Regions from separate parts of the Halobacillus sp. A1-3 genome, predicted to be linked through region 2. Evidence: riboswitches for the same ligand, from Rfam matches in the RefSeq annotation. Region 2 holds a riboswitch; each other region holds the start of a gene.

Region 1 (7,844 bases), on a different contig from region 2:
AAGCTTATCCAGTTAGATCAATTATTTAAAAATGACCGTGATTATGTGGAGCACTTAACTAAACTCACAAAAGAGAAGCTTAGAGACGATCTTAGTGAAGAAGCATACTATCATACTGAGGTTCAGGAAGTATTGAAAGCAGTATCAACCAATTACGAAAATATTGCATTAACCGGAAATGGTTTGGAAATATATTTGAATCATGCAGTAGCTACACTTCCGGAGAAAGTGGTAATAAGTCAACGTTCGATCAAGGACTTGTTAAATGACAGTTATTCAGAGGCGTTGATGTCTGAAGGTATTAAGCAAGTCAGTCATAAACAACACGTTGACTCATCTCAAGAAACAAAGAAGATTGAAAAGTCGGAGGAGGAGAGTAATTCAGAATCAAAGAGAATTGCATTAACCTTTGACGATGGTCCGCACCCTAAGGTCACACCAAACGTTCTTAAAATATTGGAAAAATATGAAGCAAAAGCGACCTTTTTCATGATTGGGAAAAGAGTTCAATACTTTTCTGAAACAGCAAAAATGGTTGCTGATCAAGGGCATGAAATAGGAAATCATACGTGGGACCACCCGAGGTTGACGAGATTATCGGCTGAAGAAGTAGATAATCAGATAGATAGAACACAAGAAATCATCAAAGAGGTGACAGGGGTCCAACCTAGGATGATCCGACTCCCATTTGGAGAGGTGCCTTCTCAGTTTTCAAGTACACAGCTAAAAATCATTCCATTAGATGCCCATGGAGAAAATTGGCAAGAAAAAGAACCAGAGCAATTGGCACAGGAATTAATTGAAAATGTGGAGAGTGGTGACACGCTCTTGCTTCATGACCTTCAAAGCACTTCTGTAGAAGTCCTTGAATTGGTACTGCATGAGTTGAACAACAAAGGGTACAAAATTGTAAAAGTAAGTGAGTTATAAGACTAAAATAGCAGCCTGCAATTAGATTGCAGGCTGCTATTTTAGTTTTTAATCGGCTTTTGGTTTAATTTTTGTTTAATCCATTTCCCCCATTCCTCAAATTCAACTAAAAATCCGTCATGGCCATAGTCGGTATCTACATGGTAGTGCTCTCCTGATTTAACTTTTTCACTAAAGTGCTTCATTAGATCATAAGGGTATAGGAGGTCATGCTCGAAACTAATCGTAAATACATCGGCTTTGTATTGCTCAGCAGCTTTTTGCCAGCCATTTCGGTCACGGCCGATATCATGATGGTTCATGGCCTCAAGAAGATAAAGGTAACTATTCGCATCAAAGCGCCCCTTAATTTTATCTCCTTGATAATCAAGATAGGACTGGATGTCATAAGAGGAAGAAGTACGTCTTTTACGATCGAACCTTTTCTGGAATAGAGTGCGGCTTCTATACGTGACCATTCCAGCCATTCGCGCAATTTCAAATCCTTGGAGGTGATCATTTGATACATACTCTCCATTGTTGAAGGCAGGATCATCTTTGATGGCCCGTGCTCCTATATGATTAAAAGCAATGCCATAATCACTAAGATAAGGGGTAGCAGCGAGAATGAATAATTGATCCATAAAATCGGGATAGAGTATTCCCCATTCAAATGTCTGCATGCCACCTAGAGAACCTCCTGTTACAGCCTGAACGTGATGAATTCCGAGTTGGTCCAACGCTTGTTTTTGAGCATGAACCATGTCGCGGATCGTTACTGGAGGAAAGTTTAATCGATATTGTTTCTTTGTTTGGGGGTGGATGCTGGCTGGTCCTGTTGACCCGTGACAACCCCCAAGGACATTAAATGTAATGACCTGGTAATGGTCTGTATCGATGGGGGCTCCTTTCCCGATCAGCCCAGCCCACCAGCCGGGTTCTTCTTCTGACCCAAGGGCGTGTTGATTTCCTGTCAGTGCGTGGCAGATGAGGATTACGGGCGCATCTTTAGGTCCATAGCGCTCGTAAGCAAGTTCCACATCAGCCAACCGATCTCCAGACTCGAAAGTGAAATCACCGATGGAAATAGTTGTTAAGTTTTCAGTGCGGCTGGTGGGGTTTTTCAATGACATGTTTTGACTCCTTTCCTGTTTAGACTGATAAGGGCTGCTCATTTAGCTTTTTGCCTGAACGTAAAGCAATCACTGCTTCATAAAGGTTTAATCCTGAAACTATATTGTCTTTCTCACTCTTAACTGGGGTCTTTGACCAGATCAAGTGTGGCTTTACACTTTCTGCCGCTCTGAGCTTATGCTCATCAAGCACAGGGAAATACAAGACATCCACTGTTCCTCCCGCTGATTGAACCACTTGATCGATTTCCTGATAATGCTCAACTTTAAATCCCAAACGTTCAAGTTTCTTAGATTCACGGTCATCATTAGCTCCTCCAACTATAGCGATTACCCTTTGTCTAAGGTCTCCAGATCGATCTAATGAAGAAGCGAGAACATCTTCGGCAGGATGTTTGGAAGTGTTGTATGGTTTCGAATGCCCAGTAGCTTTGTGAATGGCTGCATCCAAGTCTTGTATTAAATCTTCAACAGACTCTAAACCAACGGACAACCGCACCAGCTCTTCTGTCACTCCTGATTTTTGTAGATTTTCGTCATTGAGCTGCTGGTGAGTGGTAGAAGCAGGGTGAATGATTAAAGATTTTGCATCACCGACGTTGGCAAGGTGAGACCATAGGTTTGTATGATCAATCAGCTGACGTCCAGATTCTCTTCCGCCTTTAATTCCAAAAACGACAATCGAACCGGCGCCGTATTGGAAATACTTTTTAGCAAGAGAATGGGTCGGATGGTCTGGTAAGCCAGGGAAGGTTACCCAAGACACCCCGTCATGGTCTTGAAGGTACTCGGCGATTTCTAAAGCTTGATCGGTATGCTTCTTGATCCTCAAATGAAGCGTTTCTAAGCCTTGTAGTAATAAGAACGCATTGTGTGGACTTAAGCATGCACCAATATCACGCAATAGTTGAACTCTTAGCTTAATCGCATAACCGACTGGACCTACATCAATACCGAAGCGGATGCCGTTGTAACTATCATCAGGTTCAGTAAATCCAGGGAATTTCTCATGGTTCCAGTCAAAACGTCCGCTATCAACAACAATACCTCCAATAGCTGTTCCATGACCGCCGATCCATTTCGTAGCGGAGTGGACAACAATGTCTGCTCCCCAGGCTATCGGTTTACAAACATAAGGAGTAGCGAATGTGTTATCGATAATCAAAGGAATATGATGATCGTGAGCCACATCTGCTACAGCTTCAATATCAAGCACGTTCAAACTTGGATTCCCGATCGTCTCTGCGAAGATGGCCTTTGTATTTGGAGTAATGGCTTTTGCAAAGTCTTCAGGATCTGTTCCTTCTACAAAGTGGACATTGATTCCATATTTAGGGAGAGTATGGACGAATAAGTTATACGTGCCCCCATACAAATGGGTGGAAGTGACGATATCGTCTCCAGATTGAGCAATGTTCAAGATAGCTAAAGTAATCGCTGACATCCCTGAAGCAGTGGCGACAGCGGCTGCACCATCTTCCAGCAGCGCGATACGCTGCTCAAGCACATCAACGGTAGGATTCATTATGCGGCTGTAAATATTCCCTGGCTCAGCAAGGGAAAAGAGGTTTTGAGCATGGTCTGTATCCTTAAAAACATAGGATGTGGTTTGATAAATGGGGACAGCACGAGAACCTGTAGAGGGGTCTGGTTCCTGGCCTCCATGAAGCAATAGCGTTTCGGGTCCGAATTGGTGGAAAGGTAACGTCATTGATAATTCCTCCTCAAATATGGTTTCTAGGAGCTCCTTTAGGTAAAAAACAAGAAGAACCAAAAAGCCCTCTTCTTTTATAAGAAGAGGGCCGTAAAAATTAAGTCCTCCTCTTATCTGCCAGATCATTTGACCTGTAGGATTTAGCACCTTTTCAAGCGATACTTGAAGGTTGCCGGGCGTCGTAGGGCCTAGTCCCTCTGCCACTCTCGATAAGAGTATTTGTTTGAATATTCAGCTTTTACTTAACTTGTATGAAATTATAAAAGGAACCATGACTAATGTCAAATCATTTTACAAAATTAGAATGTGTTTACTTGTGATCTGTTATGGGAATTGTCTACCAAGTCTTTAGAGAAGGAGAGTATGAAACAATGAAGGAATATAGTGTAGTACCTAACAAAGATGTAACAGGATGGTTTGTAAAGATAGAGGATGTTTCTCCTACAGACCTTTATGACGAAAGAAATACGGCGATTGAAAAAGCTGAAGAAATCGCTAAGGAAAATAAACCGAGTAAGCTTCTAATTCTTGATCAAAATCATGAAATAGAAGAAGAAAGAAATTATTAAGTTCAAAAACTCCCGTGGCCTCGGGAGTTTTTTTATTTCTACACTTAGTTGCTTGAACCAGACTGTAAATAAAGAGGAAGAGGTGAGTACTAGTTTTCCTATTTACATGATAGGATGGAAGAAAAACGATTGAAAAGGTGAGTAAAGTAAATGGAGCAAAGGTATGATGTGATCATTGTAGGGGCAAGAGTTGCAGGCTCTAGCCTGGCGATTCAATTGGGAGAAATGGGGAAGAGAGTGCTGCTATTGGATAAAGCCTCGTTTCCGAGTGACACTTTATCGACTCATCATATGTCTCATCTAGAATATTTAAGAAAGCTTGGGGTGCTTAAGGAAGTTGAAGCTTCTGGCTTGCGTAAAATCAGCCGGATGCGAACCTATATTGGAAGCAGCTTTGTGGAAGGACCACGTGCTTCTTATACGATTATTCCAAAGCGTGATCTTTTGGATCAAATTCTTTTAAATAGAGCGAATGATCTTCCTACAGTTTCTCTAAGAGAAAATCATTCTGTCCGTGATTTGATATGGGAAAGAAAACAGGTCAAGGGAGTCGTTGTAGAAGACCCTGCCGGCCGAATGAAGTCCATTTCCTGTGATTTAGTTGTTGGGGCAGACGGGAAGCATTCCAATATCGCTTATTGGGTTAAAGCTGAAAAATATAAACAGCAGAATCCTCTTCGGCCGGTTCTTTATGGCTACTATGATGGGGTGAAGCCATTAAAGGAGCCTGCCACGGAAATTTTCCTACATGAAGGAAGGATCGGTTTTCTTTTTCCAATGGAAGAAGGCAGGGATTGTTTAGGGCTTGAAATTTATCCGGAAGAGTTCAAGCAAATGATGAAATCGCCGAAAGAAAGCTTTGAAAAAATGTATCGATCACTTTATGGAATGGACATGAGGCTTGAAGGAGCTGTTTTACGAGGCAAGATCATTGGAACTCCAGGCATGCCTAATTTTTTCAGAAAAGCTTATGGAGACGGATGGGCGCTGATCGGAGATGCGGGGCATAGCAAAGACCCCAGTACAGGGCTTGGTATCAATGATGCATTCATGCAGTCCTTTCTTTTAGCCGAGGCGATCCAGTTGATGGATCAAGGCAAAAGCCGTGGAGAGGCGATGGAAGTTTTTCAACAAGAACGGGATCGGCGCCTAAATCCGGGGCATGATTTAACGCTTAATTATGTTCAGTCTCTTAGAAAATGGACACCAAATGAAATGGCACTGTTCCAGGCAATGGCCGCCAACCCTATGGTTTGGAATAAGCTTGTCCCTAATCTAGCTGAACAATTGAAGCGGGAATCACCGGATATTCCTTTGCTGCATCAATCAATTCAGCTGGAGGCTCAATCTTTTGGTTTCAATCCAGAATCTTGAAGAAGGAAAGGCTCTTATTTGTATAGAATTCTATATAGAGAGGTGAGAGTATATGACATGGTCAAAAGATAAGGCGTTTGAAAAACTGCAAGAAATCTACACTGACCGCGTAATGCAGGATGAAAAAAGACGAATTTTTCAGCAAGTGTATCGACATTTACATGAACATTTAGATGATTTGGCAGTTAAAGGCGGTTTGAAAGAGGAAGCAGAAAAGCAGCTCAAATTCTTTAAAGAATACACATTCATGCCTGGTGACAATTTATTTCAATCGATGCGTTATGTTTTTCTCATTGCTAGAGGTGAAGGTGAAACAGATCCTCAAATTACTCAGCAGCATTTGAATCGAATTTATAAAGCACTTTTTCAGCCATCTGGACTAAAAAATCCGTATATACCGGATTCTTTCTGGGATACACCTCTTGGAGTGGCGTGTTTAATTGCAGAAGAGGGAGTTGAAGCAGTTTATCCGATACTGGATGAAATTCTAGAAGCTGAAAGTGTTTACTAAAGGAAAAAGAGGGGCGATAGCGGCCCCTCTTTTTTAAAGCTTGAAATATGTTCTAATTTGACCGGCGAGTCCCTGATAGCTTTCTACCTCATCTAAATTAAAAAGCATACCTTTAATAATGGCTGGACGAGGGTCGTTTTTTTGTATTTCGTCTAGCAAAACGGAAAGGGTATCGTTTATTTCCCCGCTGGACTGGTCTTCGAGTTCAATTAATCTTTGAATAATTTCATCCAATTCGTATTGATAATAATCCTTGGGGATGACCTGGTCCATGACTGATTCTGTTATGACCGGTTGGTCACCACTCGCCTTGAATCCTTCAACGATATAATCCGTTCTTCTCAACATAGCTTCTGACAGTGCCTTAAAATCAAGTTTCGCATTCTCAATGATGACAAGGTCCATAAAACCTTTGAATATTCCTTGCAAAAGCAAACTAATTTCCCATAGAAACTCTTCTACTTCTTTTCCATAAATCGCTAAAAGATGCCGCTTATAAAAAAGATAGGAGTTAAAGCGGGTCTTCTTTAAAAATTCATCAATATTCTCATTAAAAGGAATAGCTTGTTCCCTAATTTGCATAATGATGAATTCACGGTGCTCTGCAATCTCTTCAAATGTAATTTGCATTTGCCTGATAAACTTAGTTCTTGCATCTAGATCAAGAGACTGTATATCGTCTATTTTTCTTTGGATTCTTTCATAGTAGTAGTTGAAAATTTCTAGAAGGAGGGCATCTTTTGATTTGAAATGGAGATAAAAAGCTCCTTTAGACATCCCGCACTCGTTTGCTATTTCTTGTACGGAAGTAGAGCTAAACCCCTTCTTAGCAAATAGTTTGATTGACTGCTCTATGATGTGAATTGACTTTTGGTCCATATTTCATTGCTCCTTACTTTTTCTATCTCGGAGGTTCATGTATGTTAGATTAACATAAAAGTTTCAAAAGCATTTCCTCTTGACTTATGACCGGTTGGTCATTAGTATTATAAATGGTTCTGACTATACGGTCAATATAGGGAGGAAAGCAGAAATGAAAGGCATCATCAATTTTTCGATGAACAATAAATTTGCTATTTGGCTAATGACCATCATCATTACGATAGCGGGTTTATACTCAGGTTTAAATATGAAATTGGAAACGATACCTGATATTGAACCACCGATTATTACAGTTACCACCGTTTATCCAGGTGCTACGCCTGAAGAGGTAGCGGATCAAATTTCTGAACCATTGGAACAACAGGTTAGTAATTTGAGTGGAGTGAAGACCGTCAGCTCCACGTCTTATCAAAACGCTTCTTCTCTTCAGCTTGAATATAGCTTTGATAAAAGTTTAGACGAAGCAGAGGACGAATTGCAAGAGACTATAGATAAAGCTGAACTGCCTGATGAAGCTCAAGAGCCCTCAGTTTCTCGCTTGAATTTTAACGCTTTTCCAGTAGTGAGCTTTAGCGCAGTGAATGGAGATCAATCACTGGAACAATTAACCACTACAGTTGAAGAAGACATCGTTCCCGCTCTTGAAGGACTTGAGGGTGTGGCAGAAGTTCAAGTATCCGGCCAGCAAGTGCAGGAAGTTCGCATAGATATAAATGAAGATGCTTTAGCTGAACGGGGCATGGATGCTGAAA
Region 2 (7,844 bases):
CCAGCTTTTGTTAGAAAAGTAGAAGAGGAGCTAAAATGGAAGTTCATACAAGTGTACGGAATGACAGAAATTTCCCCATTAATTACTACATCTGAACTGCGTTCAATGGATCTTGACCGGACACCTGAGGAAAAGTACCTTTTAAAAGCTAAGGCTGGGTATGAAATGATTGGAAGTAAAGTGAAAGTTGTTGACGAACTCGGGGAAGAAGTAAATCATGATGGGAAGACAATTGGAGAAATTATCACCCGAACCAATGGGATGATGGAAGGATATTATAAAAACCTTGAAGCGACGAACGAAACCATTCGTGATGGGTGGCTTTATACTGGAGATATGGCGATTGTTGATGAAGGAGGAAATATTGAAATCGTTGATCGGAAAAAAGATGTGATCATAAGCGGTGGTGAAAACATTTCTTCTATTGAAGTTGAGGGGGCCCTGTACGAGCACCCTTCTGTTTTGGAGGCAGCTGTCGTAGCGATCCCTCATGAAAAATGGGGAGAAGTTCCTCATGCGGTAGTGGTAGCTAGAGAGGGAGAATCAATTTCAGAAGAGGAGCTCATTGCATTTTGCCGAGAGAAGTTGGCCCATTTTAAGGCCCCTAAGAGTGTTTCCTTTATAGAGGAGCTTCCGAAGACCGCTTCCGGTAAGATTCAGAAGGTTGTTATTCGAAAATCATTTTGGGAGGATCGCAGCCGAATGATCAACTAAATGGATGTATAGGAACATAATTGAAGCTTTACGGACAGAACCTTAATTCGACCTTGTATCCTTCAAGATGTAAGGAATTCATATGTTCACCGACTTGATGTGAACGAGTTGTGAATCTTTATTTTTTGATTCACAACTCGATTTTTTATCTAGCGCTGCTCGGCGTAGGACTTTTTGTATTGACGAAATCTAGTATTTTTTCTAATAGAGAAGAAAATCGCCATTAGCCATCCGACAATTAATACACTATAAATACCATATAGTAAGGACGGATCCATTTGCCCGGCAAGGAGAACGGTTCTTAGGTTTGTCAGGATAATAAATCCTCCAGCAAGAACTCCTAGAATCAATGACGGAATCACTTGGACAAGCCAGGCTGCAAGAGGAGCGGCAAGAACTCCTCCGATAACGAACGCAGCCACCCAGGTCCAGTTGAATTGATCTAACCCAAGGAATAGGATGAATCCAAGCGTTGCCGAGGTCGTTACGGCAAATTCACTCGTATCTACGGTGCCGATCACTTTTCTTGGTGTTGCTCCTTTTTGGGAAAGTAGAATAGGTGTATTGATCGGTCCCCATCCCCCGCCTCCAATTGAATCAAAAAAGCCTGCTAAAAACCCTAGAGGATAAATAAACCGCTTTTTCAACGAGAGCGTTTGTTTCTTGTCAGAAGACTCCTGATTTAGAAAAAGGAACCTGAACAAAATGTAAACACCTAGAAGAAGCAGGAATGTGGATATGAAAGGTTTAATAACTTCACCAGGAAGGCTGCTTAAAAAAGCTGCCCCAACAAAAGCGCTGATTGATCCTGGAATGACAAGGGTTAGCACCAACTTCTTGTCGACGTTATTGAATTTGTAATGCGAATATCCAGACATAGCGGTTGTCGCAATCTCTGACATATGTATAGAGGAAGATGCGACAGCAGGTGCAACTCCGTATGCAAGGAGCAAGGAGGACGAACTTAATCCATATGCCATGCCGAGCGCCCCGTCGATTAATTGAGCAAAAAAGCCGACAATGGCAAAAATAATTAGCTTTCTCATAATGATTCACCTCTTAAATTTATTATTCTTATAAAAATACTCGGGATTATACCGAAAAATTTTTAGCAATGGTAATGTAAAAAGAATTTTTTCAATAAAAAAACCCCTTTTAATAAGAAGAGGTGAATAACTACCTTCTCCTTATCTTTCAGATCAAGCCTGCTGGACTGAGCACCTTCTTTTTAGAGGTTGCTGCGGGATTATAGGACCAGTTTCCTCCCCCGACTCTTTATAAGGATTATCATATTATGGTTTTAAAATTTTGATACATCCTAATCTAAGCGAGTTCAGAAATGTTGTCAAGCCCAATGTTAAAATATACAGAATTTTTAAATAAGCTATTGACATATGATTAATATGGGCATAAGATTTGTATCAATCCTAATTTTTGAAAAACTTATAATCGATTTTCTTATCCTGAGAGGTGGAGGGACTGGCCCTTTGAAGCCTCGGCAACGGGTCTGAGCAGGAAAATTCAGAAACTGTGCCAATTCCAGCAAGTGAATTCACTTGGAAGATAAGAAGATGAGCTTTTACATATCAATGTAAACCTCTCTTCTTATTGATCAAGAAGAGAGGTTTTTTGATTTAGTTGATTAGGTAGGACCCTAGAAGGGAGGATATGATGAAAAAAGATAAAGTGACGTATGAACATTTTACCGGTGATCCATTTGCCGGCTTACAAACGGATAACGAAGTGAAGCAGGCTTTGGAAGTATTACGCTGGGCTTATGATTCATACGGTGAGTCTATCGTCTATGCGTGCAGTTTCGGTGCGGAGGGTATCGTGCTAATCGATCTAATTTCAAAAATTAAATCTGACGCTCGTATTGTTTTTCTTGATACTGGCGTACACTTCCAAGAAACTTACGATTTGATTGAAAAAGTACAAAAACGATATCCGAATTTAAATATTGAATTGAAAAAGCCTGAATTGACACTGGATCAACAAGCAAAGACTTATGGTGATGAGTTATGGAATAAGAATCCTGACCAATGTTGCTATATAAGAAAGATCAAGCCATTGGAAGACGCCCTTTCAGGTGCGACTGCTTGGATTTCAGGCTTGAGAAGAGAGCAGTCCCCGAGCCGCAGCCGTACGAACTTTGTTAATAAAGATGAGCGGTTTAAATCTGTAAAAGTTTGTCCCCTTATCCATTGGACTTGGGACTTCGTATGGCAATATATCCGACTAAACAACTTGGATTACAACGAATTGCATGACCAAGGATATCCGAGTATTGGCTGTATGCCTTGCACATTTCCGGAGGATGGCGATGGCCGTTCAGGCAGATGGAAAGGATTTAATAAAACAGAATGCGGTTTGCATACGCCAGGAAACCCTGAAGCATAAACAGAATCAATTATGAGGAGGAGTATGGTATGACAATTATATCCCCACACGGTGGTAAGCTTGTAAATCGGTGGAAAGCAGGGGCACCATTACCTGAAGCAAATGAAAAAATTGAAATCGATGCAATGGCATTGAGTGATTTGGAGCTGCTCGCAAACGGAGCCTATAGTCCATTGACTGGTTTTCTAAATCAGGAGAATTACGAATCAGTGGTGGAGACGATGAGGTTAGCGGATGGAACACCATGGAGCATCCCCATCACATTGCCTGTAGACGAAAAGAAAGCTGAACAACTCAATAGTGGCGATATCGCTGAACTCATTTATCAGGATACTGTCTATGGCGTTATCGTAGTAGATGAAATCTATCAGCCAGATAAAAACAAGGAAGCAGAGAAGGTGTACTTAACAACCGAACTCGAACACCCTGGGGTGAAAAAGCTTTTCAACCGTCCTAATTATTATGTGGCAGGGGAAATTCAATTAATTAAAAAACCTAGCCGTCACCATGAAGATAAATATTATTTAGATCCAGCGGAATCAAGAGAACTCTTTCAACAGCTAGGCTGGAAAAAAGTCGTCGGCTTCCAGACTCGAAATCCAGTCCATAGAGCTCATGAATACATCCAAAAAGCTGCGCTTGAAATTGTGGATGGTCTTTTTCTTAATCCACTCGTAGGAGAAACGAAGAGTGATGATATTCCAAGTGACGTCCGAATGAAGAGTTACGAAGTGTTAATTGATCATTATTACCCTCATAACAGGGTTGTGCTTGCTGTATTTAATGCTGCCATGCGCTATGCAGGGCCGAGAGAAGCTATTTTTCACGCCCTCGTCAGAAAAAATTTCGGCTGTTCTCATTTTATTGTCGGCAGGGATCATGCAGGCGTCGGAGATTATTACGGGACGTATGATGCTCAAAAGATCTTCTCAGAATTCAGTGAGGATGAGCTCGACATTACACCGCTGTTTTTCGAACATAGTTTTTACTGCCACGCTTGCGAAGCGATGGTTTCACACAAAACATGTCCCCATGATGACGATCAGCACGTCATTTTATCAGGTACAAAAGTTCGTGAACTTCTAAGAAACGGAGAAAAACCACCGAAAACGTTCAGCAGACCTGAAATTGCTGAAGTATTGATCGAGGGATTGAAAACAAATTCTCCCATAAAATCTTAAATAGAAAGGGTGAGAGTGATGAGTTCGAATATTACGTGGCATGATACCTCATTGGATGTTAATCATTACCGGAAGTTAAATGGCCATCATAGTGGGGTCATCTGGTTAACAGGATTATCAGGTTCAGGTAAATCTAGTATTGCTAATCGTTTGAATCAGTTGCTTTATGAAAAGAAAGTACACACCTATTTGCTGGATGGAGACAATGTTCGGCATGGATTGAATAGAGATCTGGGATTTTCTTCTGAAGACCGCGTGGAAAACATAAGACGAATCGGAGAAGTTGCCAACCTTTTTGCAGACAGTGGCAAAATTGTTATCACGGCTTTTATATCTCCTTATCAAAAAGACAGGGATCGAGTAAGGAATATTCTTCCTGAAGGTGATTTTATTGAAGTACATGTTGATTGCCCTATAGAGGAATGTGAAAAAAGGGATCCGAAAGGTTTATATCAAAAAGCAAGAAATGGAGAGATTAAAGGTTTTACTGGTATAGATGCTCCTTATGAATCTCCACGTTCATCTGAACTAACTTTGCATACAGACCAGGCAGATGTGAATGAGTGTGCATTACAGCTCGTTTCATTCTTAGAAGACAAAGGGTGGGTCTAAATCGACAGGACACAGTTTTTACTATAGAGGGAGTGAGAAGATGGCTAAAGTTTACATCGTAGGAGCCGGACCAGGGGATGTTGAATTGATTACAGTTAAAGGACTGAGAGCAATAAAGGAAGCCGATGTGATTTTATATGACCGGCTGATCAACCCAGATCTGCTTGATGAGGCGAGCGCCGATGCAGAATTCGTTTATTGCGGTAAAAGCCCTGATAACCATTCGTTAACCCAAACATCTATCAATGGTCTTTTATGTAAGTTTGCCTTGCAGGGTAAAACCGTTACTCGACTAAAAGGGGGAGATCCTTTTGTTTTTGGCCGAGGAGGAGAAGAAGCAGAAGAATTAGCTCGCAGGAACATCCCTTATGAGATCGTTCCCGGAATCACTTCAGGAATTGCTGCTCCCGCCTATGCGGGGATTCCTGTAACCCACCGAAATTATAGTTCATCCGTATCCTTTATTACAGGGGTAAGCAACCTTGGAGTAGATCAAGAGGAGTATTGGGAGCATGTTGCAAAAAGTATGGATACGCTTTGTATCTATATGGGGGTAAAGAAACTCCCTCAAATTTCAGAAAGACTCATTCGTCATGGACGTGATCCCCTCACTCCCATTGCTCTTGTTCATTGGGGAACAACAGGAGATCAGCTCACTGTGACAGGGACGCTTGCCGATATAGTAGAAAAAGCTAAAAATGTGAAAAATCCAAGCATGATCGTTGTTGGCGAAGTAGTAAAACTCCGTGATAGCTTACAGTGGTTTGAGCAGTTAAAAGCGGAAGCAGAGATACCTGCTCAGCAAGTTGTAGGATGAAAGGAGCTTGAGCTTGATGGAGATGAGATCCGTTTTATATGTCAGTCACGGCAGCCGAGTAAAAGAAGCGCGGGATGAAGCCGAATCATTTTTACACACTGTGCATGAACAGGTGGATGTGCCCTTATGGGGAATCTGTTTTCTAGAACTCGCTGAACCTTCCATGAGGGAAGGAATTAAGAGACTGGTCGATAAAGGTGCAACTGAAATCACGATTATACCTGTGCTCCTGTTAAGTGCAGGTCATTACTATCAGGATATACCTGAAGAGATAGTAGATGCGATGAATATGTATCCGAAAATCAAGTTCAAATATGGTAAACCGATAGGCGTTCAAGGGAGGATCAATGAAGTTCTTGTTGATCGTGTAAAGGAACTCTCATCTAGCGTTTCAAAGAAAGAGGATATCCTGCTTGTCGGCAGAGGTAGCAAAAATCCAGAGACTAAGCATTCTATCCAATCCATAGCAAGTAACCTTAAAAAAAAGATGAATGGAATAAGTGTTGACGTTTGTTACTTGGCAGCCTGTAAACCTTCGTTTGAGGAAGGTTTGGAACGCTCTTTAAAAAAGGATAGCGAGACAATTGTTGTCCCATACTTATGGTTTACTGGAATATTAATCGAATCTATGAAACAAAAAATCAGCCATCTTCAAAAAGAGGGACATAAAGTCAAGATGACCCATTATTTAGGGAGCCATCCCATTATGGTGCTCGCAATGGCTGAGCGGGTAAAAGAAGCCATTGACAGTCAAGAACTCACCGAAAGTTTGGTGAAATCGGAGCTATGCAGGGAGCGAATGTAATGAGTCCCATCCCACTAATGATCGACTTGACAGGAAGACGAACAGTGATTGTAGGAGGAGGATCTGTTGCAGAGAAACGCGTTAAAGTTTTGTGTGAGGCAGGAGCGTTCATTACAATCATCAGTCCATTTGTTACAAGCTCATTGGAAGAGAAATTAACCAGCAATAAAAGGATCAAGTGGATAAAAAAAGAGTTTGATGAAGCAGATTTAAAAGATGCTTATACAGTTGTTATTGCAACAAATGATGAAAAGGTAAATGAACAAGCGCTCCGTTCGGCAGCTCATGTCCCTCTAATTAATTATCCTCCTGATGCGAATAGAGGAAACTTTACGATTCCTGGCTATCTAACACGTGGGAAACTTACCATTTCCATATCTACAGGTGGGGCCAGTCCGATTCTTGCATCAAGAATCAGGAAGCGTCTTGAGAACGAATTTGATGATGATTACGGCCAGTACGTGGACTTTTTATATGTTTGCCGCAAGGAGCTTAAAAAATCTTCCCTTCCGAAAGAGAAAAAACAAACTCTAATGAAACATTTGCTTCACGATTCTTACAAGAACAGAGATCAGCAAACTCTATTCCTAAAAGAATTAGAGAAATTGAAGAAAGGAGAGAGAGTTTTTGAAGGGATTAACTGACAAACGCATTGGAGTAGCCGCTGATCGTAAATCTGAGGCTATTTGTAAGCTTATCGAAAACATGGGTGGAAACGGAGTCGTCTATCCTTCCCAGGGAAAGCAAGTTTTAAATGAAGATATCAGTAGCCAAAACGTAAAAGATTACCTAAATAAAACTTTTGACTGGGTCATCTTAACGACTGGAATCGGAGTGAGAACACTCGCACAATCTGCTGCTGAAAATAACATGCGTGACAAGTTTTTAGAAAAATTGGGTCAGAGCTCGCTTGCTATTCGCGGAAGTAAGACGATGGATTGGCTGAGAGAAAACCATCTAAACCCTGACCTTGTTTCAGAAGACGGGACGATGGATCATTTATTCTCATTATTGCCATCCCCCACAAAAGAGGCAGCAAGCGTTTTTTTACAAGCTTATCATCAGGACGATGCGTTATTAAAAAATAAATTAGAAGCAGTAGGATACAACGTCTATTTATCACAGCCTTATGCTTTTGAGCCTCCAAGTGAAACGATCATGAATAGCTTGAAAGAGGAGATTGTTAAACAATCGCTTGATGCTGTGGTCTTTACAAGTAAAACCCAAGTTAAAAATCTCTTTAATACTCCGACACAGGAGTTGACGGAAGCTTTTAATGATCAAGTGCTTGCCGTTGCAGTAGGTAAAGTGACTG
Region 3 (7,844 bases), on a different contig from region 2:
TGTCGGTCATCAAGTGACCTTACACTCTGCCCACATTAAAAAGAACGCATTGATCGGAATGGGCTCACTTATCCTTGACGGAGCAGAAATTGGTGAGCAAACTTTCATAGGAGCGGGAAGCTTAGTTCCACCCGGAAAAGTAATACCGCCAAATACGCTGGCATTTGGAAGGCCTGCAAAAGTTGTGCGTGAATTGAACGAAACGGATATTCAGGAACTTGACCGCATTCGTAAAACTTATGTTGAAAAAGGACAATATTATAAAAGCCTGCAAACCTAACTATTAAAAAAGCCTCTGAAAATGAATTCAGAGGCTTTGTTTTACTTCAAGCGGTTTATAAGTTCTTCTGCTTTATCAGTTTTTTCCCATGGAAATTCCACATCAGTCCGTCCGAAGTGACCGTAAGCAGCTGTTTGACGATAAATCGGACGACGAAGGTCCAACATTTTAATAATTCCAGCTGGACGTAGGTCAAACAAGTCTCTAACTGCTTCAACCAGCTTTTCTTCGCTTACCTTCCCTGTACCGAACGTATTTATAGAAATGGATACAGGCTGGGCAACACCGATAGCGTACGCCAGCTGAACCTCCACAGTATCTGCAAGACCTGCTGCTACGATGTTCTTAGCTACGTAACGCGCCGCATAAGCAGCGGAGCGGTCCACTTTTGTCGCATCTTTCCCACTGAAAGCGCCGCCCCCGTGTCGAGCATATCCACCATAAGTATCAACAATAATTTTTCTTCCTGTCAGACCTGCATCCCCTTGCGGCCCGCCGATTACGAAACGACCTGTAGGGTTAATGAAATATTTTGTATGATTATCAATTAAGTAAGAAGGCACAACAGGATCAATGACTTCAGCTTTAATGTCTTTTTTAATTTGATCAAGCGTAATTTCCTCAGCATGCTGAGTAGAAATAACAATAGTATCAACGCGAACCGGTTGATCATTTTCATCGTATTCAATCGTAACTTGAGTTTTCCCGTCTGGACGTAAGTACTCGAGTGTACCGTCGTTACGAACATCAGATAAGCGCTTGGAAAGTTTATGCGCAAGAGAGATCGGCAAAGGCATCAATTCTTTTGTTTCATTGTTTGCGAATCCGAACATAAGCCCCTGGTCACCTGCACCAATTGCCTCAATTTCATCCTCGCTCATTTGTCCCTCACGTGATTCATAGGCAACATCTACTCCACCGGCGATATCTGGGGACTGTTCGTCTATGGCAGTAAGAACTGCACACGTATCAGCATCAAAACCATACTTGGCTCTTGTATAGCCAATATCCTTGATCGTCTGGCGTACAATAGATGGAATATCTACATAGGTATTGGTACTGATTTCTCCAGACACTAGTACAAGTCCTGTAGTGACTGTCGTTTCACATGCGACCCTTGCATTTGGGTCGTTTTTTAAAATTTCGTCTAAGATCGCATCAGAAATCTGGTCACAAATTTTATCAGGGTGGCCCTCGGTAACAGATTCTGATGTGAATAACCGGCGATTGGCAGGCATTCTCTAAAACTCCTCCTTCTGAAAGTTCAATGAATTAGACGGAACTCTTTACCAGTATGTGTAGAAACCGTATGACAGTTTCTTTATTCGTTCATTTCATATCTTGTCCTCCGGAACTACGTACAAAGGAGGATCAAGTTCACTTATGGATCATTTCCTTATATAAAAGAAAAAACCCTTCCTGACTTAGAGGAAAGGGGCTGCTTCCTTTCGCTCTTATCGTCCAAGGAGTCATTGATCTCCTTGCTTCAGGTTAGCACCATGTCATTTGAATGACGGGTTGCCGGGCTTCAAAGGGCCTGTCCCTCCACCGACTCTGGATAAGAGAGTTTCCGTTCTTGGATATCGTATCGAAAACCATGTTTAATGTCAATTAAATACCTATGACTTAGGCAAAGAGCAAGAGCCATTCTTACACTTACCTTTGAAAAGTTTATAACGGCTTCTAGCCACGAATGCGTATAGTGGTTTTCCAATTATGCTGCTTCCAGGAATGGAAAAAAGGACTCCTGGAATAAACGTGAGCGGACATTTTCTCATAAGATAAGTAATAGCAAAGTACCCTCTCTTCTCATCTCCAGAGGGAAGCAGTACGTGTAACTCCTGTTTTATTGCTTTTTCCCTACTTTTGGGTAGAGAATTTACCTTCCCATATTGTTGAAGAGAGATCCACTCCATCGTATTAAACCAATCAAACCTTTTAAACAGACGCTTTGATTGATTACACAAGTAACAACCCCCATCGTAAAGCACAAGTGATTTGCTCATTAAATCACAACCTTTCTTCTTTTATTTTACCTGATAAAAGGGTAAAAAATAAATTGAAAGCATTTTCACAAAGAGTATGGATTATTAATATGAATGTGTTATACTAATGTTCAAATTAAGTACTTAGCTTATTGAAATCTTTTAAAAAAGGCGGGTAGACACATATGAGTGCCATTAATCAAATGTCAGAATTAAACCTCTTATTAGCCCAGGAGCATGTCCACCACCAATTATCGGTACCTCAATTAGTGGAGCACATCTTAGAGCGTCATGAAGGGGCGCTTACGGACAAAGGAGCCATCCAGGCGACCACTGGAGCTTATACAGGACGATCTCCTAAGGATAAATTTATAGTAAAAGATGATGTCTCCGCTAATAAAGTTGATTGGGGCAAGGTAAATCAGCCCATCGATGAAGACACCTTCACCACACTTTACCATAAAGTGCTCGATTACTTGAAAGATCGTGACGCCTTGTTTTCCTTTAAAGGGTTTGCTGGGGCTGATGAAAAGTTCAGGCTTCCGATCAGAGTTATTAACGAATTCGCTTGGCATAATCTGTTTGCCCGACAAATGTTCATCCGACCTTCCGAAGATGAAGTGGAAGAATTAGAGCCAGAATTCACCGTGGTATCCGCACCGACATTTAAAGCAGAACCTGATGTTGACGGAACAAATTCAGAAGCCTTTATCATGGTTTCGTTTAAACACCGTATCGTTTTAATCGGTGGAACAGAATACGCTGGCGAAATTAAGAAATCAATCTTCTCTGTTATGAACTTCATGCTTCCTCAAAAAAATGTATTGCCTATGCATTGTTCTGCTAATGTAGGAAAAGAGGGCGATGTCGCTTTATTCTTCGGTCTTTCAGGCACAGGTAAAACAACTTTGTCGGCTGATCCCAACCGGAGATTAATCGGTGATGATGAACATGCCTGGTCCAATTACGGTATCTTCAACATTGAGGGTGGCTGTTATGCGAAGTGCATAAGTTTGTCTGAGAAAAACGAACCACAGATATTTAATGCCATTCACTTTGGTTCAGTATTAGAAAACGTCGTTCTAAAACCAAATAGTCATGTTCCTGATTTTGAGGATACGAGTTTGACTGAAAATACAAGAGCAGCTTATCCGATCGATCATATAGATAATATCATCCGCCCAAGCATTGCAGGGCATCCAAACGCAATCATTTTCCTTACAGCCGATGCAACTGGTGTGCTTCCACCAATCAGTAAATTGACCAAAGAGCAGGCCATGTATCACTTCCTCAGTGGATATACCAGTAAGCTTGCCGGAACTGAAAGAGGGATTACAGAACCTCAAGCTACATTCTCAGCTTGTTTCGGTTCACCATTCCTGCCCCTTGCTCCTTCTACGTATGCAGAAATGCTTGGTGAAAAGATCGATCAGTTTGACGCAGATGTCTATTTAGTCAACACTGGGTGGACCGGAGGCCCTTATGGAGAAGGCTCCCGTATGAAGCTTTCTTATACCCGCTCTATGATTCAGGCAGCTTTAGAAGGAGAACTTGCCTCAGTAGAGACTTATAAAGACCCATTCTTTGGTTTGAGTATTCCAACTCACTGTCCAGGTGTTCCTGATGATGTACTTATTCCTAAGAGAACTTGGGATGACCCTGAACGTTACGATGAACAGGCCAAAGATTTAGCAAACAAGTTCCATGAGAACTTTAAAACATTTGTCTATGCAAGTGATAAAATCAAACAGGCTGGACCTGCCTATAATAGGCATTGATTATGTTTCCTCATCTCCTCATATAAAAAAAGCGCGCGTACGAAATAGTATCGTACGCGCGCTTTTTTGTTTTTTGTTACCAATTAGGACTCCATTTGTTCTATTCGTTTCATACATTGAGGAAGAACCTCATCCTTCATCATAAAACTGAACCGATCATTTTTCGCTAACTCCTTAGGAAGGTGCTGAAACAAAACAGGACCGTAGGTCTCAAAGTAATGTTCTTGCTCAGCCAATTCTGAAATAGTTGCAAAATAAACATTTTTGATCACATTACCGCCCTTACCCTCTACATAATACTGACCAATATAATGCAAGTCATCAACTTCAGCACCTGTCTCTTCCTTCACTTCGCGTATCGCTGCTTTTTCAGCTGTTTCCCCGTCTTCCACCTTGCCACCAGGAAATTCTATACCACGATCTTTATGTCTAGTGAGCAACCATTGGTGGTTATAGCGGCAAATGACCCATACATGTTTTGGAGCTTTCGAAAAAGGATGATCCTCAAAAGATAATTTTACCGGATTATGATAAAAATCATAAAATGTTTTCATGCTAGATCAACTGCCTTTAGTGCTTATATTGGAACTACTTCCCTGACAGGCTTACTTACCTGATCTTATGCCTGTTTAAATCGTACCATAAGCTAAGATAAATACAAACTGGTCTAAGAAGAATTCGAGTATATTTAGCATTATTATTCCTTTTGCTTACCTCTGGTAAACAATAGATTAATTACATAAATTTGAAACCATTTGAAGCAGGGGAAATCACTATCCCTCAAGAGGTGAAAGATGAAGCAAAAAGATTGAAGGGACTGAACGTCTGATTGAATCTTAAATTAAAAAGCCGCTTTCTACATTAGAAAACGGCTCTTTGTTTAATCTTCCAATATTCCCATTTCTGTAATATGTTTTTTCGTCATTTCATCACCAAGATCATAAATCTTCCTGAAGGCTATTCTCATTCCATTATCGTAGTCATCGTTATCTTCATCTTGATGATAAGGTTTAGCAGGAATATGTGCTCTATAAAAGGACCTATTGTCTGCAATTTCAATTTCATCAAAAACTTCTCTTAATGCCAGGATCTCATCTTCAGTTGCTTCGACGATAAAATCGTCATTATTCGCATCATGGTTGACGGATATTTCTCTTGTCCCGATATTGATGTAATACTTATTCTTTTCCACACTTGTCCCTCCTTGCTCTTATTTTGAGCAAATGAGGAAGGCTTATTACATTTTAGCTCAATCCTTATTCATTAACATGGGCTTGGTGCACATCTAAAGTTACTTCTTTTAAATAATTTTTGTCTACTTCAACACCAATTCCAGGTTGTTCAGGAACTTTAATCATCCCGTTCACCACTTCTATTTCTGGTTTGATGATATCTTTCTCAAAATACCTTGAAGAACCTGAAAGATCGCCAGGTATAGTGAAATTTGGAAGTGATGCTAAAGCCAAGTTATGAGCTTTTGAGATCCCTGATTCCACCATTCCCCCACACCAGACAGGGATATCTTTTTGAAGGCAAAAATCATGGATCTTTATTGCTTCTGAAAGGCCACCGACACGACTGATTTTAATATTAATTACTTTACAGCTCTCAAGTTCCACGGCTTGCTTCGCATCATGAAAACTCATAACAGACTCATCAAGGCAAATAGGTGTCTTCAACTGCTTTTGCAGCTTTTTATGCAAGAAAAAATCTCCGGCTTGAAAAGGCTGTTCAATCATCATTAATCCATACTGGTCAAGCTCTAAAAGGTGAGGGATGTTATTCTCTGAATACATGCCATTGGCATCAATCATTATAGGAAGGTCAGGATCAACCTTTTGAACTTTCTTGATCAGTTCTTCCTCTTGTCCCAAATTCACCTTAAGCTTGTACCGTTGATAACCGTTATCCTTCAAACCTCTCACATCTTCTTCAAGCGAATCGGATAAGCTGAGCACAGCTCCTGCTCTTACAGTTTCGCTTGTGCCTCCAATCAACTCCCGTAGACTTACGTTCTGTTTTTTGCTGAACAGGTCCCATATCGCCCCTTCCAGTCCGGCCTTCGCCATAGGATGACCCATTACGGACTGAAAACTTTTTGAGAGGTCACATGGATGTTCAAGTTCTCCAAACTGAATTTGAGGAATAATGAAATTAATGAGGATATCCCATGCTGTACTCGTCGTTTCATACGTGTAAAATGGTGCATTAAAAGCAGTAACCTCCCCGTACCCGCACCACCCCTCAGAATCATGAGCTTCTACGATAATGAGTGAACGATTGGTTATCGTGCCTTGATGGGTTCGAAAAGGAGCAGTGAGAGGCAGCTTAATATGTCTTAGCACTATTTTAGTTATGTCCATGCTTCTAACTCTCCCTTTCTAAGGCAGAAAATAGTTCTCTTCTTAGCAGTTTGTTCGAAGCGTTCCTGGGTAGTTGGGACAGGGTGAAAAAAGCTTTCGGAATTTTGTATTTTGCTAACCTTGCCTCACAAAATTCCGTTACGTCTTCTGAATAGATAGTTACATCTTCTTCAGGGACTAAAAATGCCGCCGGGACTTCACCCCAGGTTTCATCGCTCATTCCCGTGACCCCAGCTTCTTTTACTCCTGGAAAATCGCTTAAAACACTTTCTAACTCTGCGGGGTAAATATTTTCACCTCCTGAAATGATTACATCCTTCACTCGATCTACAACATAGAGAAATCCTTCATTGTCTTTGTATCCCAAATCTCCCGTCCTCAAAAATTCTTTATTCGACGGCGTATGGTTATAGTAGCCTTTAGATACCATAGGACCTTTAACTAGAATTTCTCCCACTTCAGTTGGTCCGTCGGCATCCACAATTACCTCAGCAGGCGTTAAAGCTTTCCCTGCTGACCCTAATTTTTGCATAGCCGCACTCGGGCTTAGGGTCGAAATTTGCGAAGAAGTTTCTGTCATCCCATACGTTTGAAACACAGGTAGCCTTTTAGATTGGGCTTTGCGTAGCAAAGGCTCAGGGACAGGCCCTCCTCCTAACAACACGCAGCGAAAGGTACTTGGGTAGTAATCTTCGTTAAAACCTTCCAGCAGTCGTTGAAGCATCAAAGTAACTACTGAGATGTGTGTAATACGATTGTTCCTGATTTCTCGATTAATGACTGACACATCGAATTTTTCGACCAGGCTCACTGTCATTCCGTAGATGACACTTTTCATCAGTACCGAGAACCCGCCAACGTGAAACATCGGCAAACACAGCAGCCATTTATCCTCTGATTGAACACCAAGGTTTAGCGCAGATGCAACAGCGCTAAACCAGTGATTGCCATACGTGTGCATCACAGCTTTCGGGTTGCCCGTGGTCCCTGAGGTGTACATCATTGTAAAAACCTGATCAAGATTGATTTCCTTTTTCAAATCGAATGTTTCAGCTTCTCTTTTTGGGATATCATTGACTTGAAACAAACGATCCTGGGGTATATACTGCGATTCTTTTCTCGCTTGTTCTGACTTTTCTATAAGTCCTTCACCTGCAAAAAACCATGATACATCCGCATCTGATAATTGAAAGGCGATTTCTGTGGCAGTTAATCGTGTATTCAAAAGGACAGCTGTGGCTCCGATATAACTGACGGCATGGATAAACACAGGGAAATCAATCTGATTGTGCATAAGAAGAGCCACATGGTCTCCCTCTTCAACTCCTAATGCAATCAGATTCTCTGCTAATTTTCTGCTCTCATCACGCAATTTTGAAAAACTCATAGAAAAACCATCAGGTTGTTCAATGGCAACACGTTCAGGGTTCAGTTCATT
Region 4 (7,844 bases), on a different contig from region 2:
TAGTGTTTTTCAGGACCGTTGGATCGATAAAGAATCCATTTTCTGAAGACCCCGAGCCGCCAGTTACTAGTTCTGCACCATTTTTGACGGCATCCTGGATATGCTGCTGGACTTTATAGTACCCATTCTTGTCTATCAGCGGACCTATATCCGTTTCTAAATCAAGTCCATCTCCAATCTTTAATTGAGATGCCTCTTCTTTTAACTTTTCTGTAAAGGAATCAAGAACAGAATCATGGACGTAAAACCGATTGGAACAAATACAGGTTTGGCCTGCATTTCGAAATTTTGAAGCAATGGCCCCCTCGACCGCTTTATCCAAGTCAGCATCTTCAAAAACAATAAACGGAGCTTGTCCACCTAATTCAAGCGATATTCGTTTCATTGTATCCGCTGACTTCTTCATCAAATGTTTCCCTACTTCTGTAGAGCCGGTAAATGAAAGCTTTCGTACACGAGCATCAGACAACCAGACGTTACTGATTGTTGCCGCATCTCCAGTCACAATATTGATAATCCCATCCGGTGCCCCCGCTTCATGAGCAAGCTCTACTAATCGTATAGCTGTAAGAGGTGTCTGTTCCGCAGGTTTAATGAGAACGGTACACCCGGCAGCAAGCGCAGGTCCAACTTTTCGAGTAATCATGGCTGCAGGGAAATTCCACGGAGTAATCGCTGCCATTACACCAATTGGCTGCTTTTGAACAAGGATTCGTTTATCCGGCTTCGAGGCAGGAATTGTCTCTCCATACACACGTTTCCCTTCCTCTGCATACCAGGCAAGAAAGCTGTTAGCATATTCTATTTCTCCTAATGCCTCTTTTAAAGGTTTCCCTTGTTCTTTAGTCATAAGCTCAGCGAGTTCTTGTTTATGTTGATTAATTAGACCGTGCCAACGCCAGAGGAATCCCGCTCGTTCATATGCTGTAGTTGCTTTCCAAACACGAAAAGCATCAGAAGCGGCTTCAACCGCCAGTTTCGCTTCTTCTTCCCCTGCATCCGGTACGGTATCTACAATTTCCTGACTATACGGATTAATGACATTAAATACTTGATTGGTACTCATTGACTTTCCATTAATATAAAGATTCATCTTCACATGTCCTTTCTACAGAGCTTTCTTTTTAGCAGTGGCAGATTTTTTCTCATAAGCTCCTCTGTTCATCTGAATAAAGAAAAAAGCTCCTACTAACCCCCAGCCTGCTACCATTATCCACTCATACGGCCAAATAAGAGCTGCAGGCATGCCTGGCAAATAAAGAACAATGAAGCCAAGACTTAGAACAAGTGCCAAGTAGCCGTAAATTGGAGATTTGGCAGCCCGGAATGGTCTTTCCATGTTCGGTTCTTTTTTTCTTAACACAATAAATGACAAGGCAACAAAGAAATAAGCAACAACTATACCTAGTCCACCTGCATCTACAATCCATACAAGCGCTGATCTTCCAAGTAAAGGTGCGAGCATGGAAAGAATCCCGATAAATAAAATTGCATTGGATGGCGTGTGATATTTCGGATGTAAACGCGCAAACCAGGCAGGCAGCATTCCAGATTTAGCCATAGCGTAAAGAACCCGGCTGCCACCAATGATGAAAGAGTTCCAGCTGGTTATTATTCCAGCAACCCCTCCCAGAATTAGAATCTGGGCAAAAACATCAGAGTTAAATAAGCTGGCCATAGCGTCTGCTGAAGCTAGTTCAGAATTTGCAAGTTGACTCGGACTTAATCCAAGCCCTACTCCTAAAGCAACAGCTAAATAAAATAAAATAGCACCTACCACTGAAATGATCAAGAATTTCCCGATGGATTTCCGTGGAAGGTTTGCTTCTTCTGCCACCTGTGGAATGACATCAAAACCTACAAATAGGAACGGCACCATTACTAACACTGTCATAATTCCCCCCATTCCTCCTGAAAAGGCGGGGGATAAGTTAGCTGTGTCCCCTAGGAATCCGGATCCAAATATTAATATTAATCCAACTCCTACAATCATCAAGGTAAACACAGTTTGTAAAACGGCTGCCTGTTTTAATCCTAGATAGTTAATTCCTGTAATAATTAAGGCCCCCACTGACCCAATTAAAACCCAATTCAAGTGTACGTCCCAGCCGGCAATAGTCCATAAGTAACCAGCCTGATAATTAGGTAGAAGATAATCAATAACAGTAGGAAGGGCAACCGCTTCAAACGTGGCCACTGAAACATAGCCGAGTGTTATTGCCCAGGAAGCAACAAAGGAGAAATTCTTCCCTAAGGCTCTGTGAACATATTCATGTTCCCCTCCAACTTTTGGCATTGCGGAAGCCAATTCAGCATAATTCAATCCCACGCAAACAACTAGAAATCCACCAATGACGAAAGCGATCACTGCCCCCATTGAGCCGGCAGATGTAATCCAGGTGCCCGATAGAACTACCCAGCCCCATCCAAGCATGGCTCCTAGAGCTAAAACCAACAAATCAACCGATGATAAAACCTTCTTTAATTTTCTATCCTCCATGTAAATCCCCCATTCTAAACTGAAAATTCAGTATTTTCGTGCCAAACAGCACTTATGGTTTCTTTAAGGATGGTTAACCCTTCTTCCAGTTCTTCATCTGTAATGACAAGAGGCATTAAGAAGCGGATCACATTTCCGTAAACCCCAGCACCGAGTACCAGTAAGCCGCTGTTTTGTGCCTTTGCTACCATTTCTCCAGCCATCTCCTTGGCCGGTTTTTTACTTTTTTGATCTTCTACGATTTCAATGGCGACCATTGCCCCTAATCCACGGACATCTCCGATACAGTCGACCTTCTCGGCCATTTTCGTAAACGTGGCTTTAACGGTTTCTCCAATTTCGACAGCTCTTTCGTTTAGATTTTCATTGTCAATTATGTCGATAGCAGCTATGGCCGCCTGACAAGCTACCGGGTTTCCACTGTAGGTCCCGCCTAGCTCCCCCGCACCTGCTGCATCCATAATTTCTTTTCTGCCAATTACACCACTGATTGGCATTCCTGCCCCAAGAGACTTAGAAACAGTTATTAAATCCGGAGTAATGCTAAAAAGTTCAGAGGCAAAATAACGGCCTGTACGTCCAAACCCAGTTTGAATTTCATCTGCGACAAACAGAATACCGTGCTTCTCACAAAGTTCTTTCACTGCATGGACAAATCTCTGATCAGGGACTATGAAACCACCTTCTCCTTGCACGGGTTCCATAAACACTGCTGCAACCGTTTCAGGTGCCACTTCTTTTAATAGAAAATCGTTGAATTGCTCAATCATAAAATCAATGTAAGCTCCCTCACTCATCCCTCCAGGACGGCGATATGTATAAGGAAAAGGTGCTTTATAAACCTCTGGGGCAAACGGCCCAAATTCATATTTGTAAGGTCTTACCTTACTCGTCATGGACATCGTCATAAGAGTACGACCGTGAAATGAATTAGCGAAAGTTACTATCGCTTGCCTTCCCGTGTACTTTCGAGCTATTTTAACGGCGTTTTCAACTGCTTCTGCACCGCTGTTTTGTAGGAGTACTTTCTTATGATGAGCTCCAGGTGCTAAATTTGCCAGCTTCTCTGCCAACTCAATATAAGGCTCGTACATCATGACATTAAAACCTGTATGGATAAATTTTTCCACTTGGTTGTGCAAGGCTTCCTTCACTTTAGGATGGCAATGCCCAACGTTGATCGTTCCTATCGCACCAGCAAAGTCGATAAAAGTATTGCCATCTACATCAGTAATTCTGGCTCCTTCTGCTTTTTCAGCGAACGTTGGAAGTCCGTAGCTCACGGCATCAGGTACCACACTATGACGTCGTTCAAGTAAACTACTTGCTTTAGGGCCTGGAAGATTGGTTTGAATACTAGATGTTGACATAACACCGCTCCTTAATTTTTATTTAATTGAATATGGATGTTCGATTAGATAAATCTTTAAGTGTCGAGGCCATATGAGAACGAATCGCTTCTTCCACTCCACTCGTATCTCTATTTTCAAGTTTCAAGACGATTTCTTTATGTTCAGGAATAGATTTGACCTCATCTATTGGAGTAGAATAAAATTCATCTCTCAAAATTAGATAACAGTCGGACCACTGATTCAGTGTTTCTATCTCATGTAAAAGGAATTTATTATTTGCTACTCTAGCTGGGAAGGCGTGAATCAAGCCATTAACTCTCATAAACTCCTCAAAGTCTTTCTTTCTATAAGCCTCCTTTTCTTGATTCAATAAATCATACAAAACTGCAAAATCCTGACTAGTCAATTCCGGAATAGCCAAACTCGCAGCATACGTTTCAAGAACGGTTCTCAAATTAAATACATCCTCTAACTCTTTATTTGAAGGGTTGTGAACAACCGCTCCTTTATTAGGTACAAGCTCTATGAGCTTTTCACTCTCTAATCTTTTGAAAGCTGCTCGAATAGGAGTTCTGCTCATATTTAATTCTTTACTGACCCAATCTTCCGTTATCCTCTGACCAGGGTTCAAACGTTTAAGCATTATGGCACGCTTAACCTTCTCATAGGCCATTTCTTCATTTCTCTTTTTAGTTGACATGAATTACCCCACCATTTTGTATTCAAAGATTGTATACAATTTGAATCTATCAACATCATAACGTAAAGTATTGATTTATTCTACATAATTTTCAGAATTTAGTAATTATTACACAAATTCTGAACGCAACAATTGTTTTATTGCCACAAAATAGAAAAAGCCGGGATAATTATCCCGGCTTTTTGCATTATCGCTTTCGAAACTCCTCTACTATTTTCATTCCTACTGTAACAGCCTGACTCATCGCAGAACCGCCCCCGTAAGCAGCGCTAACTCCCATCGTTTCATAAATCTGCTGGTCCGTGCACCCCATCTCTACACATTGGTCCATGTGGTATGTGATACTCGCTTCGTCTCCATATTTCAAGCTGATCGCAAGCACCATCAAATGTTTAGTCCCTCTCTCTAATTCTCCGTCTTCAAAAAATGCGCCTGTAAATCGATTATATTCTTTTGTTGCTTCAGGTAAGTGACTCGTGAGTTCTTCGATCCCCTTTCGATAATCGTGCAGAATCTGCTCCGCATTCTTGTTCATAATTTCATACTCTCCCTTCTATTTAATACTGTGACCATTCCTTGGCTTTTCCATTTGAATAAACAATTGGGAATGCTCGGGAGCATATTACCTCTATTTTTATAAATATTTAAAATATTATTTACAATGATGCTTGTTTACTGTAAAGTAATAAAACATAATCTAATATACCTAATTATTAATTCTTATCGAGAGTGACTGAGGGAACGGCCCTTTGATGTCACAGCAACCTTCCGAAAGGAGTGGTGCTAATTCCTGCAGAATGTAAGTGTTCTGGAAGATAAGAGTTTGGCAGAATATCTATGCGAAACTCTCTTCCGAATTCGGAAGAGTTTTTTTATGGAATAAAGGAGGAAACCTTATGATTTCGATTGAACAGCTGAGTAAAGTCTATCAATCTAAAGAGCGGCAGATTATCGGTGTCGATCATGTGTCGTTGGAAATTGAAAAAGGAGAAATATTCGGAGTCGTCGGGTACAGTGGTGCCGGGAAAAGTACGTTACTACGCTGCTTAAACATTTTAGAACGACCGACAAGCGGGAAAGTATTGGTAGATGGAATCGATCTCTTATCCTTGTCTTCCAAAGAACTGAGAAAAGCAAGACAGTCGATTGGGATGATTTTTCAAGGCTTTCACTTAGCAATGGCTAAAACCGTTGTAGACAATGTAGCATTTGCATTGAAAGCTTCTGGTGTCGGTAAAAACGAACGCAAGAAACGTGCACTCGAGCTCCTTGAACTTGTCGGTCTCTCCGACAAAGCAGATCAGTATCCTGCCCAGTTAAGCGGGGGACAAAAGCAGCGTGTCAGCATCGCTCGAGCCCTTGCGAACAATCCAAAGGTACTTTTATGTGATGAAGCTACTTCTGCACTTGATCCTAATACCACGAAGTCGATCCTACAGCTTCTGAAAAAAATTAATCGTGAGCTGGGCCTTACTATCGTCTTAATTACCCATGAGATGGAAGTCGTGAAAGAAATTTGTGATCGCTGTGCAGTTATGGAAGACGGACAAATCGTTGAAGAAGGTAAAACGTACGATATTTTTTCCTCGCCAAAGAACACATTGACGAAACGGTTCATCCAAACCGTCATTGATTTTAACATTCCTGATGAGCTTTTGGAGCGAAGCACTGGAACCATCGTACATATGAAATTTAGCGGGAATCTAGCAAATGAATCGGTTGTTTCAGACCTTTTGCAGAAATTCAACGTAAGGGGAAACATTCTTCACGCAAACATTGACTACATTCAGGAGAAAGCTTTAGGAACATTCGTAATGGAGTTGACGGGGGAAGAAAAAGAAATACAAGCAGCACTGCAAAGCTTGCAAACAACCTTAGAAGAAGTGGAGGTGTTGAAACATGGCAGATCAGTTCATCACCCTGTTGCCCGAGCTGAATAAATCCTTTATTGAAACGTTGATTATGGTTGGAATTGGCCTTGTGGTCGCCTTGATTGCAGGCCTGCCACTCGGACTCTTATTATTCGTAACAGATCGTGATCTATTTTTGGAGAACAAATGGGTAAAGAGCGTAGCGGGAGTTGTGGTTAACCTAGTTAGATCTGTTCCATTTATCATCTTGCTCGTCTTTTTATTCCCTTTTACTAACTTCCTATTAGGCACAACAACAGGACCTGTAGCTGCATCTGTCGCTTTATCTGTAGCAGCCATTCCTTTTTATGCTAGGATTGTCGAGTCCTCTGCCAGGGACATTGACCGGGGCGTAATTGAAGCAGCCATTGCCTGTGGAGCGTCACCATGGCTGATCATTAAAGATATCATTTTTCCTGAAATCAAGTCAGGACTAATCAGCGGGCTGACGATCACCGCAATCAGCTTGATCGGTTATTCAGCCATGGCCGGAGCCATTGGCGGAGGCGGAATCGGCGACTTAGCTATACGCTACGGGTACTACCGGTATGACAACTTCGTTATGTTCACAACGGTCATCTTGTTGATTGTAATGGTACAAGTGGTCCAATATGCTGGAGACTTTTTAGCCAAATCTGTTAAAAAAAGCTGAATACACATACTTAGGAGGAATTACTCATGAAGAAATTATTTTTATTGCTTCTTACCCTACTCTCCGTTGCCTTTCTAGCAGCCTGTGGAGAGGAAGCATCAGGTGATGCAGATGCATCAGAAAAAAAGACTATACGCTTCGGAGCTACATCCGGACCGTATAGTGATATGGTCAATCAAGCAATCGCTCCTCTACTAGAAGAGAAAGGCTACGAAGTGACAAACAAAGAATTCACGGATTATGTTCAGCCCAACAAAGCTCTAGCAAACGGTGATTTAGACGCCAATCTTTTTCAGCATAAAATTTATCTAGAATCTTTCGCTAAAGAGCACAACCTTGATCTATCTGAAGTAATTGTCGTTCCCACAGCTCCTATGGGTATTTATTCCAACGAATTTGAGGATATCAAAGGTATCGAAAAAGGCAGTACGATGGGAGTCCCCAATGACCCAACAAACCTTGCCCGGGCACTGATCGTGTTAGAAAAAGAAGGCTTGGTAAAGATTAAAGAAGATGTGGATCCTCTTCGTGCGTCCCTTAAAGACATTGAGGAAAATCCAAAATCAATCAAATTTGTAGAAGTAGAAGCCGGCCAGCTGCCTCGACTTGTTGATAGTGAAGACCTGGCTATGGTCCCAGGTAATTATGCACTAGCTGCGGAAATGGATCTCCTTGAAGCATTGGCCTTGGAAGACATGCCAGATGATTACCGCAACCGTGTTGCTGTAAA

The links. Region 2 has a riboswitch for S-adenosylmethionine ahead of ACRYKC_RS08830 (sulfite exporter TauE/SafE family protein). Riboswitches for the same ligand answer to the same signal wherever they lie in the genome.
Region 1: another riboswitch for S-adenosylmethionine. It lies ahead of ACRYKC_RS00260 (O-acetylhomoserine aminocarboxypropyltransferase/cysteine synthase family protein); the one in region 2 lies ahead of ACRYKC_RS08830 (sulfite exporter TauE/SafE family protein).
Region 3: another riboswitch for S-adenosylmethionine. It lies ahead of metK (methionine adenosyltransferase); the one in region 2 lies ahead of ACRYKC_RS08830 (sulfite exporter TauE/SafE family protein).
Region 4: another riboswitch for S-adenosylmethionine. It lies ahead of ACRYKC_RS06165 (methionine ABC transporter ATP-binding protein); the one in region 2 lies ahead of ACRYKC_RS08830 (sulfite exporter TauE/SafE family protein).

What each region holds. Positions count from the first base shown of each region.
Region 1 is NZ_JBPCEO010000001.1:56,985-64,828, reverse strand. It holds gene ACRYKC_RS00270 (polysaccharide deacetylase family protein) at 1-930, shown strand, start outside; gene metX (homoserine O-acetyltransferase MetX) at 972-2,042, opposite strand; gene ACRYKC_RS00260 (O-acetylhomoserine aminocarboxypropyltransferase/cysteine synthase family protein) at 2,062-3,753, opposite strand; SAM riboswitch class I at 3,864-3,972, opposite strand; gene ACRYKC_RS00255 (DUF2188 domain-containing protein) at 4,128-4,325, shown strand; gene ACRYKC_RS00250 (NAD(P)/FAD-dependent oxidoreductase) at 4,476-5,699, shown strand; gene ACRYKC_RS00245 (hypothetical protein) at 5,752-6,210, shown strand; gene ACRYKC_RS00240 (TetR/AcrR family transcriptional regulator) at 6,244-7,089, opposite strand; gene ACRYKC_RS00235 (efflux RND transporter permease subunit) at 7,244-7,844, shown strand, end outside.
Region 2 is NZ_JBPCEO010000004.1:198,921-206,764, forward strand. It holds gene ACRYKC_RS08825 (long-chain-fatty-acid--CoA ligase) at 1-714, shown strand, start outside; gene ACRYKC_RS08830 (sulfite exporter TauE/SafE family protein) at 864-1,760, opposite strand; SAM riboswitch class I at 1,899-1,998, opposite strand; SAM riboswitch class I at 2,170-2,284, shown strand; gene ACRYKC_RS08835 (phosphoadenylyl-sulfate reductase) at 2,386-3,114, shown strand; gene sat (sulfate adenylyltransferase) at 3,144-4,295, shown strand; gene cysC (adenylyl-sulfate kinase) at 4,314-4,907, shown strand; gene cobA (uroporphyrinogen-III C-methyltransferase) at 4,948-5,724, shown strand; gene ACRYKC_RS08855 (sirohydrochlorin chelatase) at 5,741-6,529, shown strand; gene ACRYKC_RS08860 (NAD(P)-binding protein) at 6,529-7,173, shown strand; gene ACRYKC_RS08865 (uroporphyrinogen-III synthase) at 7,157-7,844, shown strand, end outside.
Region 3 is NZ_JBPCEO010000005.1:280,292-288,135, reverse strand. It holds gene ACRYKC_RS11480 (gamma carbonic anhydrase) at 1-280, shown strand, start outside; gene metK (methionine adenosyltransferase) at 322-1,518, opposite strand; SAM riboswitch class I at 1,732-1,845, opposite strand; gene ACRYKC_RS11470 (thiol-disulfide oxidoreductase DCC family protein) at 1,900-2,286, opposite strand; gene pckA (phosphoenolpyruvate carboxykinase (ATP)) at 2,451-4,043, shown strand; gene ytkD (RNA deprotection pyrophosphohydrolase) at 4,127-4,597, opposite strand; gene ACRYKC_RS11455 (hydrolase) at 4,924-5,235, opposite strand; gene menC (o-succinylbenzoate synthase) at 5,300-6,406, opposite strand; gene ACRYKC_RS11445 (o-succinylbenzoate--CoA ligase) at 6,411-7,844, opposite strand, start outside.
Region 4 is NZ_JBPCEO010000003.1:147,088-154,931, reverse strand. It holds gene ACRYKC_RS06190 (NAD-dependent succinate-semialdehyde dehydrogenase) at 1-1,093, opposite strand, end outside; gene ACRYKC_RS06185 (APC family permease) at 1,109-2,500, opposite strand; gene gabT (4-aminobutyrate--2-oxoglutarate transaminase) at 2,515-3,870, opposite strand; gene ACRYKC_RS06175 (GntR family transcriptional regulator) at 3,893-4,552, opposite strand; gene ACRYKC_RS06170 (carboxymuconolactone decarboxylase family protein) at 4,740-5,087, opposite strand; SAM riboswitch class I at 5,270-5,374, shown strand; gene ACRYKC_RS06165 (methionine ABC transporter ATP-binding protein) at 5,449-6,492, shown strand; gene ACRYKC_RS06160 (methionine ABC transporter permease) at 6,452-7,114, shown strand; gene ACRYKC_RS06155 (MetQ/NlpA family ABC transporter substrate-binding protein) at 7,141-7,844, shown strand, end outside.